Thiorhodovibrio winogradskyi: one gene and its partner. The main gene of each other region encodes a partner of the protein of the gene in region 2 in a complex. Links are inferred from orthologs where the notes say so. Each region holds a gene or a part of one and is shown on either strand. Other genes may lie near its edges. The genes, in order: mnmG and mnmE.

Region 1 (8,500 bases), 1.3 Mb from region 2 along the record:
TCATGGTGGCTTCCGGAAACCCGCAAACGAGCTTGGAGCAGGCCAGCATCCTAGCCAAGACGGTGATCAAAAATTTTGACTCCCGGCATTGAGCCTTAGATTCGCGGTAAGCCCAGGACTTGAACAAGTCGAGGTGAGTTTGGCGAAAGTTTCATCGAAATTTCCGGCGGCGAGCGCGGGGAATCCTAGGTTTTTGGGGATATAGGCAAGTAAGCACATAATGACGCATCCTATTCGTGTTGGCCTGATGCCGCCACTGACAGGTCTGGTCGAACTCTACGGGCCGGAGATTTCCTGGGCCGGACAAATTGCCGTGGCCGAAATCAACGAATCCGGCGGCCTGCTGGGGTGCGAGCTGAAGTTGATCATCGAAGACGATGGCAGCATGCCGGATACCGCGGTCGCGGCAGCCGAGCGCCTGATCGACACCCATTGCTGCGAGGTCATCATTGGCAACCTGCTCAGTAACTCACGCATCGCGGTGGCAGATCGGGTGGCCGCCCCGAGGCGGTTGCCCTATCTGAATTTTTCCTTCTACGAAGGCAGCATTTCCAACCGCTATTTCTTCCACTATGCCGCGCTACCCAATCAGCAGATCGCGCGCATGATCCCCTACATGGCCGAGCGTTTCGGCTCCAAGATGTTTTTTGCCGGCAACAACTATGAGTGGCCGCGCGGTTCAATCGACGCGGCCAAGCGTTCCCTGCGCGCGTTGGGCGGGGAAGTGGTTGGCGAGGTCTATTTGCCGCTTGGTTCACCGGCGGAGCCGCTGGAAGCCCTGCTCGAGGATGTGGCCTGCTCCGGCGCGGATGTGTTCGTGCCCTATTTCGCCGGCAGGGATCAGATTGAGTTGCTCAATCGCTTCGCCAAGCGCGGGCTGAAGCGCAAGATGGCGGTGGTGATGGGGCATTATGATGAAGCCATGGTGCGTTTCCTCGAGCCACAAGTGCGTGTTGGCCTCTACTCGAGTAACACCTATTTCATGGAGGTCAATACCAAAGTCAATCAGCGCTATCTGCAACGATTGCGCGCTCATTCGCAGGTCGATGATCTGTGGCCCGGCGGTCGTGGCGTGCTGACCAATTTTGGCGAGGGAACCTATTGCTGCGTGCGCGCCTATGCCCAGGCCGTCGAGCAGGCGGGTACCACCGAACCAGAGGCCGTGGTGGCGGCTCTGGAGCAGGGCGCGGTGGAGTCCTGTCAGGGTCTGGTGCGCATGGACCCACACAGCCATCATGCCGAGGTCAACAGCTATCTTGCTCGCTGCCGACTCAATGGCACTTTCGAGATCATCGAACGCTTCGGGCGCATCGCCCCGGAGATTCCGGCGCGCTATCGAGTGGAGCCGCGCAGAGGGCTGCACAGCGAAACGCAAGCACCGCTCAAACTGCAAGAATTACCAGCCGCCGGCAGCACCGGCACCATCGACGGCCTGTTTCGGCGCATTCTTGATCTTGCCGATGTCGCCGTGATCGCGACCGATGTCGAGGGTGTCATCCTGCAGGCCAACCTGGGCGCTTGCCGCATGTTCGGCTATCAGCCCGAGGAGTTCATCGGCCTGAGCGTCCATCTGCTGCTGCCGCCCCATCAGCGCCAACATCATGCGGCGGCGCTGCGCGAGTTCGAGCAAAGCGCCGCCCTGGAAATGCCCATGGGGCATCAAGGCGAAATATCAGGTTACCGCAAGGACGGGACGCCCTTTCCCGCCGAGGCGGCCATCAGCAAGTTCCGCGATGCCGAACGAACGGTTTTGGTCGCGACCTTGCGCGACATTACCGTCAAACGCCAAGCCGAGCAGGAACTGACCTGGCGCGCGACCCATGATCCGCTCACCCGGCTGCCCAATCGGGCGCTGATTCGCGAGCGGCTAGAGCATGCGCTGGAGCGCTCGGAGCGTAGCCGGCAGTGCATCGCGCTGCTGTTCATCGACCTCGATCATTTCAAGCTGATCAACGATACCTATGGCCATGATGCCGGTGATCGCCTGCTGATCAGAGTTGCCAATATTCTGCTCGAACATGTCCGCGCGGGTGACACGGTCGGGCGGCTGGGCGGTGACGAATTCGTGGTGCTGTGCGAGCAGGTCGAGCGCATCGAAAGCATTGAGCATCTGGCCGAGCGCATCAATGACGCCTTGCGCCTGCCCATTGCCCTGGAAGGGCGCGAGTTGGTCTGCACCGCGAGTATCGGGCTGACCCTGGGCCAGGGCGGGTCGAGCACGGTTGAGCAGATGCTGCGCGATGCCGATGCCGCCATGTACGTGAGCAAGGAGCAGGGACGCGATTCCTGGCGCCGCTTCTCCACCGACCTGACCGCGCAGGCGCGCAAGCGGCTGGATATCGTCAACGGGCTCCGCCAGGCTATTGAGCGCGAGGAACTGCACTTGGTGTTTCAGCCCATCCTGGCCACCCAGAGCGGTCGCATTCAGGGGGCCGAGGCGCTGCTGCGCTGGCAGTCGCCGGATGGCCCCGTCTCGCCGGCGGTTTTCATTCCCATCGCCGAGCAATCCGGCGCCATTTTGCCCATTGGGCGCTGGGTGTTCGAGCAGGCCTGCGCGACCCAGGCCCGACTGCACCAGCGTAATGACGGTCAGTCGCCTTATCTGTCGGTCAATCTCTCGACGGTGCAATTAAATGATGAGCGTATCGTGCGCGACTTTGCGGCCATCATCGAGCAGACCGGGGCCGATCCGAACGGCCTGGTGCTGGAGCTGACCGAGACCTCGCTGTTCGCGGATGTGGAGAAGAATCTGCGCGTCCTGCGCGCGCTGGCCGATCTTGGTCTGCGGGTGGCTGTCGATGATTTTGGCACTGGCTATTCGTCCCTGCTGCAACTGCTGCGGTTGCCGGTGTCCATGATCAAAATCGACCGCGAGTTCATCGATGGCATTGACAAACATGCCGATGCGCGCCTGATTGTGAGCGCCATCATTAAGATGGGAAAGGCGCTGAACAAAGGGTTGATCGCCGAAGGGGTAGAAAACGACGCCCAACTCTTTGAATTGCAAGCTCTGCGATGCCAGTGGGTGCAGGGGTTTCATCTCTACCGGCCGATGCCGGAGCAGGCGCTGTGCGAGGCGCTGACCCATGAGCGCGGCGCGGAGGCGGCCGAGGCGAAGCTTTACTATGTGGTCTATGTCAGCCGCGCGCGTGATGAGATGAGCGAGGCGCAGCTGAATGCCTTGCTTGAGGTTTCGCGCCGCAACAATCGCGAGATTGGTGTGACCGGGTTTTTAATCTACCAGGCGGGTTACTTCATGCAACTGCTCGAGGGGCAGCGTGACATCGTCGATACGCTGATGGAGCGCATTGCCAGCGATCCGCGCCACCAGAAACCCAGCGTGATCATTCGCGGCTATGCACACCGCCGGCTGTTCAACGACTGGTCGATGGGGTTTTGGAACATGGACTTCGCCCTTGCCGCGGACATTGATTTCATGGACTGGCAGAAGCGTACCCTCTCGCTGCTGGAGGCCAGTCAGGACGCGCGTTTTTGCTACGCCTTGTTCGAGGCGCTGAGTCGTACCAATTGATTAGGTGTTGGCCGCGTCAGGGGCTCTTGGCTGTGGTTGTGCCGCGTTGTCGCTAACCTGGGGGTGGCGATACCTCGCTTACTGGATATGCGCCAGAATGCCGTCGAGTTCGTCGAGGTTATTGTAGGCGATGACTAGCTTGCCAGCGCCGCTGCCACCGTGTTTGATTGCAACGCGGGCGCCAAGGCGGTTGGCGAGGTCGTCTTGCAAACTGCGGATGTTGGGGTCTAGCTGGGGTTTTTCTTTCTGGGCGTCGTCGTTTTCCTCGTTTTGCCAGCGGCGGACCAGTTTTTCGGTTTCGCGCACGGATAGACCGCGATTGACCACCTCGCGCGCGGCGTCGCTCTGGTTGCGGCCTTTCAGGCCGAGCAGGGCGCGGGCGTGGCCCATTTCCAGTTGGCGCTGATCCAGATAGGTCTTGGTATCGGCTTCCAGCTCAAGCAGACGCAGCAGGTTAGTAATGGTGGTGCGGGATTTGCCCACGGCCTCGGCTACCTGCTGGTGTGTGAGGTTGAATTCCTCGGCCAGGCGGTGAAGGGCGCTGGCTTCCTCAAGCGGGTGGAGGTCATCGCGCTGGATGTTTTCAATCAGGGCGATGGCCAGGGCGGTTTTCTCGTCAACCTCACGCACCACCACCGGAATCTTGGCCAGCCCGGCTTGTTGCGCCGCGCGCCATCGGCGCTCACCGGCGATGATCTCATAATCGCCGTCCTCGAGGCTGCGCACCACTATGGGCTGTAACACACCCTGTGAGGCAATGGAGTCGGCTAGCTCGCTCAGGCTGTCAGAATTGAACTCGCGTCGCGGTTGATAGCGGCCACGGCGGATACGCTCGACGCCGAGTTCAGTGATGACTTCATCCGCGCGCGCGGTGGTTGGGGAGTCGTGCGTCGGGTCGGAGGCGCCAGTGTTGCTTTGGTTGTTGCTTTGGTTGTTGCTTTGGCTGTCGCTCGCGGCGCTGCCGCCAAGCAAGGCGTCCAAGCCGCGGCCAAGACCTTTTCTTTTTGTGCTCATTCTTGGTTGTTCTATGCTCAGGCCGCGGCCGGCGCACGCTGGGCGCGGCCAAGCATCTCGCCGGCCAGGGCTTGGTAAGCAATGGAACCGCGCGAACTGGAATCGTACAGCAGCACCGGCAGGCCATGGCTGGGGGCCTCGGCCAGACGCACGTTGCGCGGGATGATGGTGGTGTAGACCTGCGCGCTGAAATGCTCAATCAACTGGGTGGAGACCTGATTGGCCAGGTTGTTGCGCGGATCATGCATGGTGCGCAAAATGCCCTCGATGGCCAGGCCGGGATTGCGGCTGTCCTGAATCTGGCGAATGGTGTCGAGCAGGGCTGATAGCCCCTCCAGGGCATAATACTCGCATTGTATCGGAATTAGCACGCCATGGGCGGCTACCAGGGCGTTCAGAGTGAGCATGTTCAGCGAGGGCGGGCAATCAATCAGAATCTGGTCGTAGTCACCAGCCACAGTGCTAATCACCGCGGCCAGGCTGCGTTCGCGCTCTTCAGTGTTCATCAGGCCGACTTCAGCCGCGGTCATGTCGCCATTCGATGGCAGGAGGTCGAAGCCGGGCGCCGGTTCTTCCACCCGGACGCGACAGGCGTTGAAGTCGGCGTCACTCAGCAGCAGATCGCAGCCGGTGAGTTCCAGGCTGTTTTTATCCACTCCACAGCCCATGGTGGCATTGCCTTGCGGGTCCATGTCGATCAGCAGCACGCGGCTTTTGAGCGACGCCAGCGAGGCGGCCAGATTCACGGCCGTGGTGGTTTTACCCACGCCGCCTTTTTGGTTAGCGATCGCGATGATTCTGGCCATAGGTTCAAGGGCTTCAGTCGATGCGGATCAAATGGCGCTCGCCAGGCACGAAGGGAACCTCAAGTCGGGTGACGCTTACCCGCGTGACGCTTGGGCCCTCACCGGTGGCACCCGCCGGGGGCCTGAGCGTGGCGATTTCATCATCCGGCCGGCGGCCTTTGTAGGCAAGCAGTGCCGCGCCCGGCTGGCGCAAATGGGCGCTGCCGCTCCACAGGGCTGCAAGCGGCGCGAGCGCACGAGCCGTTATGGTAGCGAATTTTTCCGCCGGCTGATATGACTCAAAGCGCGCTTGTATCACTGTGACGTTGGCAAGCTCCAGACTGGCGGCGGCCTGTCGCACAAAACGGGTTTTTTTGCCGATGCTGTCGAGCAGGACAAATTGCAGCTCCGGGCGCGCGATGGCCAGCGGAATGCCGGGCAGGCCGGCGCCCGTGCCCAGATCGAGCACCGGTGAGGCAACAAAGGCATCGACGGCGGCCAGGCTGTCGAGCAGGTGGTGGCCAATCATGTCCAGCGGATCGCGCACGGCGGTGAGGTTGAAGCGGCTGTTCCAGTGCGCGAGCAGATCAACGTAGTCCAGCAGGGCGTTGCGTTGGGCTTCGCTGAGGTTGGCGACGGGAGCGCCAAGACGCGCGCAGCCCTGATGCAGGCGATCGCTCAACGGTTGGCGCAGGGAGGCAAGCATCAGGCACTCTGGTACGCGCTGGGCGGGGCAGGGTCGGCTAGTTGTTGGTGCCCTGATTGATCCCTTGGGTTGCTCGCCTGGTCAGCGGCTTGACTGATCGACTGGATACGCTTTAAGTGAATCAGCAATAAAGATACGGCCGCTGGCGTCACACCCGGAATACGCGCCGCCTGGCCCAGGGTGGTTGGGCGTGTTTGCTTGAATTTTTCCAGCACCTCGGCGGAGAGTCCGCGCACCCGGTCGAAGTCGAAATCGAGCGGTAGTGGCGAATGTTCTTGGGCCAACTGGCGCTCGACCTCGGCGCGCTGGCGCTCCAGATAGCCTGCATACTTGGCTTGGATCTCGAGCTGCTCGCTGACCGCTGGGTCCACCGCGCCTGGGCTAATATCAGGACCAATGCCGGGAATCGCCATCAGGCGGGCATGGTCGATTTGGGGCCGGGCGAGCAACTCAAGCGCGCGCAGCTCGCGTTTCGGCGGCTCGCCGAGATACTCCGCCAGCGCCTCGGCCGCCGCGCTGCCGGGTCGCACCCAGGTCTCGTGCAGACGCTGCTGTTCGCGGGCGATGGCCTCGCGCTTGGTGGCGAAGGCTTTCCAGCGCGCCTCGTCCACCAGCCCCAGTTCGCGGCCGATCTCGGTCAGGCGCAGATCGGCATTGTCCTCGCGCAGCTGCAGCCGATACTCGGCGCGGCTGGTGAACATGCGATAGGGCTCGGTGGTGCCGCGGGTGATCAAGTCATCGATCATCACACCCAAATAGGCCTGATCGCGACGCGGGTACCAGGGTTCGAGCCCGCGCGCCTGGCGCGCGGCGTTCAGTCCGGCCAGCAGGCCCTGGGCGGCGGCTTCCTCGTAACCCGTGGTGCCATTGATCTGCCCGGCGAAGAACAGCCCGCGAATGGGCTTGGTCTCAAGCGAGGGCAGCAGGTCGCGCGGGTCGAAAAAGTCGTACTCAATGGCATAGCCGGGGCGGGTGATGTGCGCGCGCTCGAAACCCGGAATGGAGCGCACCAGCGCTTCCTGCACATCGTAGGGCAGGCTGGTGGAAATGCCGTTAGGGTAGATCTCATCGGTGTCGAGTCCCTCTGGCTCGACAAAAATCTGATGCGAGGCCTTATCGGCAAAACGAAAAATTTTATCCTCGATCGACGGGCAATAGCGTGGTCCTATGCCTTCGATCACGCCGCTGAACAGAGGCGAGCGGGAGATGCCTGCGCGAATGATCTCATGCGTGCGCTCTGTAGTGCGGGCAATGTGGCAACTGAGCTGGCGCGGATGGTCCGCCGCCGTGCCAAGATAGGAAAACACCGGTACAGGGATGTCACCGGGTTGCTCGGCAAGCTGGCTGAAGTCAATGCTGCGCGCGGCGATGCGCGGTGGGGTGCCGGTCTTGAGCCGCTCCACCCGCAGTGGTAAAGCGCGCAGGCGCTCGGCCAGAGCGAGTGCGGGCGGATCCCCGGCGCGCCCGCCCCGGTAGTTGCTTAGCCCGATGTGAATGCGTCCCCCGAGAAAGGTGCCGGCGGTGAGTACCACAGTGCGGGCGTGAAACTCCAAGCCCATCTGGGTGCGCACGCCGGTGACGCGCGCGCCGGCCCCATCACCATCGAGAAGAAGATCGTCCGCCGCCTGCTGAAACAGATCCAGCCCCGGCTGGTGCTCCAGCGCGCGGCGCACGACGGCTTTGTAGAGCATGCGATCAGCCTGGGCGCGGGTGGCGCGCACCGCCGGGCCCTTGCGGCTGTTGAGAATCCGAAACTGAATCCCGGCAACATCGGCCGCGCGCGCCATCAGTCCACCCAAGGCGTCGATCTCTTTGACCAGATGCCCCTTGCCGATGCCGCCGATGGCCGGGTTGCAGCTCATCTGTCCCAGTGTTTCGATATTGTGCGTCAGCAGCAGAGTGTGTGCGCCAAGACGAGCCGAGGCCAGTGCGGCCTCGGTGCCGGCGTGGCCGCCACCGATGACGATGACTTCATAGTCTAGTGTTGCCTGCATGGATGTTCTGTTCCTGCATGCCAGGTTTGTGCCATCACGGGCGAATCGCTGCAGTCTAGCCGAATGTGAGGCAGCGCGCCTGAGGAGCCGAAATGATCCATAACACCTCCTAGAAACAAAGGCATTGCAGGGTATTTCCGGGCCAAGACACATCTGTTTTCTGGTCCGTGGTCAGTCCGAACGGTGCAGCGGTCCTCGCCCCTGTTTCAGTCGATCTTCAAGCCGGTCTACTCCTATATCAAGTTTTGGCATCAAGTTTTGGCATCAAGTTTTGGCATCAAGTTCTGGCAGATGATCGGTGTTCGCGGGGCGAGAGAAGGTCATCGACGGGGCGTTAGAGACGCTGAAAGCATTTGACCTTGAGCGGCTGTTGGCCTGAGGCAGATCACTCTGCGCAACGGCTCACTGCGGCTATAACGGATGGGGTTATTGGGTTTTTTGGGGGGCTTCTTTGGGGAATAGTTTGGAC
Region 2 (6,245 bases):
TTTGACCCGCCACGCACCACCTCGGCAAAACTGCAACTCGACAAGCAGGCACGGATGTCGGAGCTGGATTTATGGGTGCGGAAATTTCATAATTCCGACGAGTGTGCGGGAGTCGGAATTGGACTGCTCGGCCGACGCGAGCGCCTCGCACGCGCCTGGGATGACTTTATTTCACGCGAGAGCAAGGCGGGAGACGCGCAACAACTCGCGCGAGCCAAACATCTCGACTACAGCATGCGCACAGCCATATACGAAGGACATCTCGACCGTGGCTGTAGCGCCTATGGCGCCTGTGAGAGAAACGTCGTGGTCCTGTCTATTCGCAATCGCGCGCTTGGGCAGTGCCTCAAAGGGCGAGGTTGTCGCTTCCCCGGTGACTTCCAGGGCGCGGCCTCGGAGCCTTCGCAATACAACATCTGGGATGCTTATTTGACTCAGATTTCCGGGCTCACCGCTTGCTATTTACGCTCTGACCTGGCGACGCACGAAGACTACCGCCGAATCCAACTAATGCATCAGCAAAGCGTCGGCGATGCCGAGCGCATTCTTTTCGGTAGCGATCAAGATCTGTCGCAAGTCTTTCCTGATAACACCCTATCCGACCTAAAGGAAATGCGCCATTATTACCATCCGCCTGCGATGCAGAAATGTTTTCCGCAAAAGGACCGCATTGAATATATGAGCGGAGCAGTCGCCGAGAACAATGGTCAATTTGCGCTCATTGCGAATACCCGGATCGAAGTAGGACAAGCTGTCAGTAAGGGCTACCTATTCAAAGAATTCCGCTTTGATCACACGCCCGAGGGTGACAAGTTACGGGTTATCGACAACTATCCCGGTTTCATCGTCGATGCCCGAAAAGTCAGTCTGAAATCCGGTCACCGCTGCACGCCTTATGGGGTTTCACCCACCTGCCAATTTACCAAGATCAATCGCTATCGGACAATTCCGAGTTGGTTAAGTGCTGGCAAGCCTCTCGCGATAACCTGCCGTATTAAAGAACGCGGGGAAACTTGCAAAGAAGCAGCGGTTTCGAAAACGACTCGCGTAGGCGGAAACTGTGACACTGAGATGATGCCTGTGACGCACGTCCCCTAGAGGTAATTCTCCCACCACAGAATACAAAGATTTCTCTGCATCTAAGACTCTGGTTCGCCATTGATAAAGCGTTCTGACATTACGGGCCTAATTCTTGCCGGAGGCCGTGGTCAACGTATCCATGGTCGCGACAAGGGCTTAATGGACTACCAGGGCCAGCCTTTGGTGCACTGGGTTATTGAACGCCTTAAGCCTCAGGTTGGCACAGTGCTGATCAGTGCAAATCGATGTGTCCCAGAGTATCACCGATTTGGTTGGCCCCTGTTGTTCGATGACATCCCAGATCACGCAGGCCCTCTTGCCGGGCTATCCCGTGGCCTTGAATGCTCGAGAACTCCCTGGATCCTAATGGTACCCTGTGATGGTCCATATGTGCCCTTTAATTTAGCTATAAGACTGGCCAATACCATTGAGACAGAAAAGGTACCTGCAGCAGTCGCCTCCGATGGCCATCAAACTCACTTTACCTACGCGATGCTGTCGCGATCTCTGTTAGAAGATCTACAGGCCTATTTAGCATCAGGCGAGCGCCGGCTTGGAGCCTGGCTAAACCGTCATAGCACTGCAGTCGCTGATTTTTCTGACAACAGGCTTGCTTTTATCAATCTCAACACGACTGAGGATTTTAAACAGGCTAATAGCATCAATCAGAGCAAGCCAGGTGCGCCCATGTGTTTTCCAAGTAGTAAAGAATTGTTACTTTGAACAACCGCGGTTTTACCCAATATCCCAAGCTTGCGTCTGCTCCGCAACTATTTGCCAATACAGAAACTAGAAAAAATCTCTCCCAACAAATCGTCCGAACTAACATCACCGGTAATTCGACTTAAGGCCATTTGCGCTTCACGTAAATCCTCGGCAAGAATTTCAGCTGGCTCCCCGACAGAGAGGCTCTTCTTCGCGGCCACCAAATAGTTTCGTGTCTGTTCTAAACAAACAAGATGACGACGTCGAGCCATGAAGGCACCCTCGACCATCATCTCGTACCCCGAACATTTTTTAATGTGCTCTTTCAGTTGTCCGAGCCCAAGTCCAGTCTTTGCCGAGATCGAAAGCTCGTGCATTAGAGCTCCAGAATGTCTAACCTCTTGAACATTTGGCTGTTCAGCGAGCAAATCAATTTTATTTCGTACTAATGTGATTGCTGTGGTAGCGAGAATCCTTTGCAAATCAACTGCCTCTGGTCGACCAAGCATTCCGTCATAGACCCAAAGCACCAAATCAGCTATCTGAGTTTCTTCTAGGGCACGTCGTATTCCTTCTTGCTCAATAAAATCGCAGCTGTTTCTGATGCCTGCGGTATCGATCACATGAAGCGGCATCCCATCCAGTTGAATATCCGCACGAACTAAATCACGGGTCGTACCAGCTATAGGTGTTACGATCGCTGACTGCTGACCGGAGATTTGATTCAACAGGCTTGACTTCCCAGAGTTTGGTGGACCCACAATGACAACCGTCATTCCGTCACGAACGCGTTCACCTTGGGAAGCGACGTGAGATAACTGATCAATTCTTTGAATAATCGACACAATGCCCTTGTCGACTGCCTCAATATCTGTTGGCTCAAGGTCTTCATCGGAAAAGTCAAGCCCAGCCTCAATTAAAACTCGTTGACGGGTTAACAATGCCTGTAAGTCAGAAACCGAAGACGCAAACGCACCCTGCAAGGTTCGTCTCGCTAACTTCGCCTGCATTTGATTGTTACTTGCAATCAAATCAGCGACAGCTTCTGCCTGAGTTAAATCAAGTTTGCCGTTATGAAATGCACGCTCAGTAAACTCTCCGGGACAGGCAAGCCGCGCTCCTAAACTGATTACCCGTTTGAGGAGCAAATCAAGTACGACCGGGCTACCGTGGGCCTGAAGTTCTAGAACGTCTTCGCCGGTGTACGAGGCGGGTGACGGGAAAAAAAGGCCAATTCCTTGATCGATTGTCTCCCCGCTATCATCCAGAAAATTCCCAAGGATCGCCTGGCGTGGTGGCAATGAACGCTGAAGAATTGATTTACCTATCAACTTTACTATTGACCCAGAAATTCGGATCACACCTATACCACCACGACCTGGAGCGGTTGCGACCGCTGCAATGGTGTCAAACTGGGCTTTTGTCGCCGATTGCATCACAGGAAACGCTTTATCACGAAACACATCAGTGCCAACCTTGTTAGGTTTTCCCTAACTAGCCACTAATATATTCATCTGAGCTCCCTCAAACTGCTCACACCGGGTCTAGCTCGCCTTCCGATGCTCCTGCTTCTCAATACTGCGGGTGATATACCACTGCTGAGCAATTGAAAGAAGGTTGTTGACCGTCCAATAAAGCACTAAACCGGAGGGGAAAAAGGCAAAGAAAACCGTAAAAACAACAGGTAAAGATAGCATGATCTTTTCCTGCATCGGATCCGGTGGTGGCGGGTTAAGTTTCTGCTGCACAAACATGGACACACCCATGATAAGTGGCAGAATGTAGTAAGGATCCGGCGAAGTCAGATTGTCGAGCCAAAAGATAAAGGGTGCATGACGTAATTCCACACTCTCCAGTAACACCCAATAAAGCGCAATGAAGACAGGAATCTGGATCAGGATTGGCAAACAACCGCCAAGCGGATTGATCTTTTCCTTTTTATAAAGCTCCATCATCGCCTGGTTTAGACGTTCCTTGTCATCGCCATAGCGATCTTTCAAAGCCTTCATGCGTGGAGTCAGTTTGCGCATGTGAGCCATAGATTTATAACTTGTTTCAGAGAGCTTGTAAAAAGCTGCTTTAATTAGGATTGTCAACAATATAATGGACCAACCCCAGTTGCCGACCAGTTTATAGATCCATGACAACAGCCAATGAATGGGCTCAGCCAGGATTGTCAACCAACCATAATCGACAGCGAGTTGTAGACCAGGGGCAACACGTGAGAGTTGATCAGGCAATTTCGGCCCAACAAAGAGTTTGTCCTGAAAGATATAACGATCACCTGGCGCGACAGCAATTGCACTTGAATACTGTCCAATAATATAGCGTGGTTCAGGACTGTCCTTTGCGATAACTTTTGTATAGAAGGTCTGAGGCATGTCTGCCGGGGGAATCCAAGCGCCTAGAAAATAATGTTGGATCATAGCTATCCAGCCACCAGTGATCTTGGTGTCAAGCGGATGTTTGACCATCTCCTTGAAATCTTCTTTTTTGTATTTAATTTCCGGACCGTAATAAACCCCGCCAGTATAAGTTGCTACAAATTTTGTTTTATGTGGATCATTTAATTCAGTGCGTTGAAGCTGTTGATAACCTCGAAGATTCAACACTGTATCAGTGGGATTGTAAATTTCCTGCGAAACCTCGATTAAATATTCGCCACGGGTGAAACTATAAGTTTTTACCACTTCTATTCCGCTGTCTCCCCGCCAACGCAAGGTTACAATCAACTCATCTTGCCCTGTCTCTAGTTGGTAATGTTTAGCTTCAGGAGTAAAATGAGTTTCGTGCGTTGGGAACTCTGATTGCGGTTGACCTAGAAGACCCGATTGAACAATGAACATATTTGGCGCTTCAGCCTTCAGAAGCTGAAATTTAACTTCTGGCTTTTCAGCGGTCACCGAGTAATTGAGTAACCAAAGATTTTCTATCGTTCCACCTTGGGGCGATATTTCTGCCTTTAGTACGTCGGTTTCCACCCGAACTGGCTCCAATTGAGATATAGGTGAATCCTTAGACCATGGATCACCTTGTTCAGGCGTCGGAGCAACTGCTGGTGCATCATCGGGTAAGCTAGGCTTCTCACCCGTTTCTTCGGCAGTCTCAAATTGATTCATAGCGTTAAACTGCTCAGGAGATGGTGTCAATGCACCATAATCATCAACCCAAGCGGAATAGATCATGAATAGGATCCCGGCGAATGCTAGAATCAATATTAATCGGATATTATCCATTGGATCCTTGAGTTTTTTTACTAGGAACTGGATCGAAGCCGCTGGAACCCCAAGGCTGGCACCTGAGAATTCGACGAATAGCGAGGCCGAGCCCAAGGATCGGGCCATGCAACTCAAGTGAGGTGCGTGCGTACTCCGAACAACTTGGGTGGAAGCGGCAGTGTGGGCCGAGCATTGGGCTTAAACACAGTTGATAAGCGCGAATCAATCCACGCATTGTAGTGACAATTAGTGTTGATGGCTGTCGGACCAGAGTTTTTGCCAATGACGGTGCAAAGAATCGAATAGGATCGGATTGTCTTTCTGAGTCGCCGATCGTGTGGTCATCACGATGAAATCGATGCTTCGGTTTCTCCATCTGATATTAATCAGCCGAAATGACTCGCGAACAATACGCTTAATCCGATTTCTATCAACGGCTCGGGGAGCGGCTTTTTTTGAGATTGCAAGTCCTAGCCGATGTTGTTGTTCTTCTTGAGAATCAACGTCGTCCCGAACAGCTGCAAGAACTGTGAAACAAGAGTCTGCAGAGCGCCTGCCAGTAGCAAATACGCGTTGCAACTCTTCGGATTTAAGCAAACGTTGGTGCCTGGTAAAACATTTGGTCCCAGTTTGTGACCCAGTGTGCATTACCCTGTCATGGAAAGCGCTGACAAACCGATAAACAAGTGGAAGGTTAACGTGGAATCAAATGCAGCCGGCCTTTGGCACGTCGCGACTGCAAAACCTTGCGGCCATTTCTGGTTGCTCTGCGCGCTCGAAAACCATGTGTGCGAGCTCGCTTGAGGCGACTAGGTTTAAAGGTCTGTTTCATGATAGAAAACTCCGGGCTTGAATAACATAAGGATGTTCAGGCGACTCCTGACTAATCTAACTGTCAAACTCCTACCTGACTGGTTTCTATATCAAGGAGTTGCACTAACAACAAGAGAAATCACCTGCCTCGGAGATGGAAAAGGTCAGGGATACAACTTGTGTCAAGATCAAAAGTGCCCAAAAAGACTTCCAATCATAGCAAGATCAAGGGCCACAGTCAAGATCCAGAAGTTTTTCACTGTATTTTTTTTTTAATCTGGACATTGAGTACTTGAATTTCACGATGGAAATCAAGTAAAAATGCAATCTCGTCGATTCATGAGGCGACTTGTAAGCGGTTCTAAAACTCTATAGACAATCATTTTCGCTTCCTAGTATCGTTCAAAATCTTGGCGGACTTGTGGATAA

The links.
Region 1: the proteins of mnmE (region 2) and mnmG are in contact, whole or in part, in a solved structure (PDB 9HIP), measured with the Escherichia coli proteins. The link is inferred for Thiorhodovibrio winogradskyi from one-to-one orthologs.

What each region holds. Positions count from the first base shown.
Region 1 is NZ_CP121472.1:4,186,576-4,195,075, reverse strand. The notes cover bases 5,535-8,440. They hold mnmG (tRNA uridine-5-carboxymethylaminomethyl(34) synthesis enzyme MnmG), read right to left. Parts: upstream 8,032-8,440; coding sequence 6,037-8,031; downstream 5,535-6,036. Other genes in these bases: rsmG (16S rRNA (guanine(527)-N(7))-methyltransferase RsmG), read right to left, coding at 5,535-6,037. In the rest of the region: Thiowin_RS19135 (hypothetical protein), read left to right, coding at 1-92; Thiowin_RS19130 (EAL domain-containing protein), read left to right, coding at 221-3,532; Thiowin_RS19125 (ParB/RepB/Spo0J family partition protein), read right to left, coding at 3,611-4,546; Thiowin_RS19120 (ParA family protein), read right to left, coding at 4,564-5,352; more of rsmG, read right to left, coding at 5,366-5,534. UniProt on the Escherichia coli protein: NAD-binding protein involved in the addition of a carboxymethylaminomethyl (cmnm) group at the wobble position (U34) of certain tRNAs, forming tRNA-cmnm(5)s(2)U34.
Region 2 is NZ_CP121472.1:5,472,241-5,478,485, forward strand. Bases 1,050-4,045 are described here. They hold mnmE (tRNA uridine-5-carboxymethylaminomethyl(34) synthesis GTPase MnmE), read right to left. Parts: upstream 3,249-4,045; coding sequence 1,851-3,248; downstream 1,050-1,850. Other genes in these bases: Thiowin_RS25080 (hypothetical protein), read left to right, coding at 1,050-1,098; mobA (molybdenum cofactor guanylyltransferase MobA), read left to right, coding at 1,159-1,803; yidC (membrane protein insertase YidC), read right to left, coding at 3,330-4,045. Also shown: more of Thiowin_RS25080, read left to right, coding at 1-1,049; more of yidC, read right to left, coding at 4,046-5,021; membrane protein insertion efficiency factor YidD, read right to left, coding at 5,014-5,238; rnpA (ribonuclease P protein component), read right to left, coding at 5,250-5,651; rpmH (50S ribosomal protein L34), read right to left, coding at 5,698-5,835. UniProt on the Escherichia coli protein: Exhibits a very high intrinsic GTPase hydrolysis rate. Involved in the addition of a carboxymethylaminomethyl (cmnm) group at the wobble position (U34) of certain tRNAs, forming tRNA-cmnm(5)s(2)U34.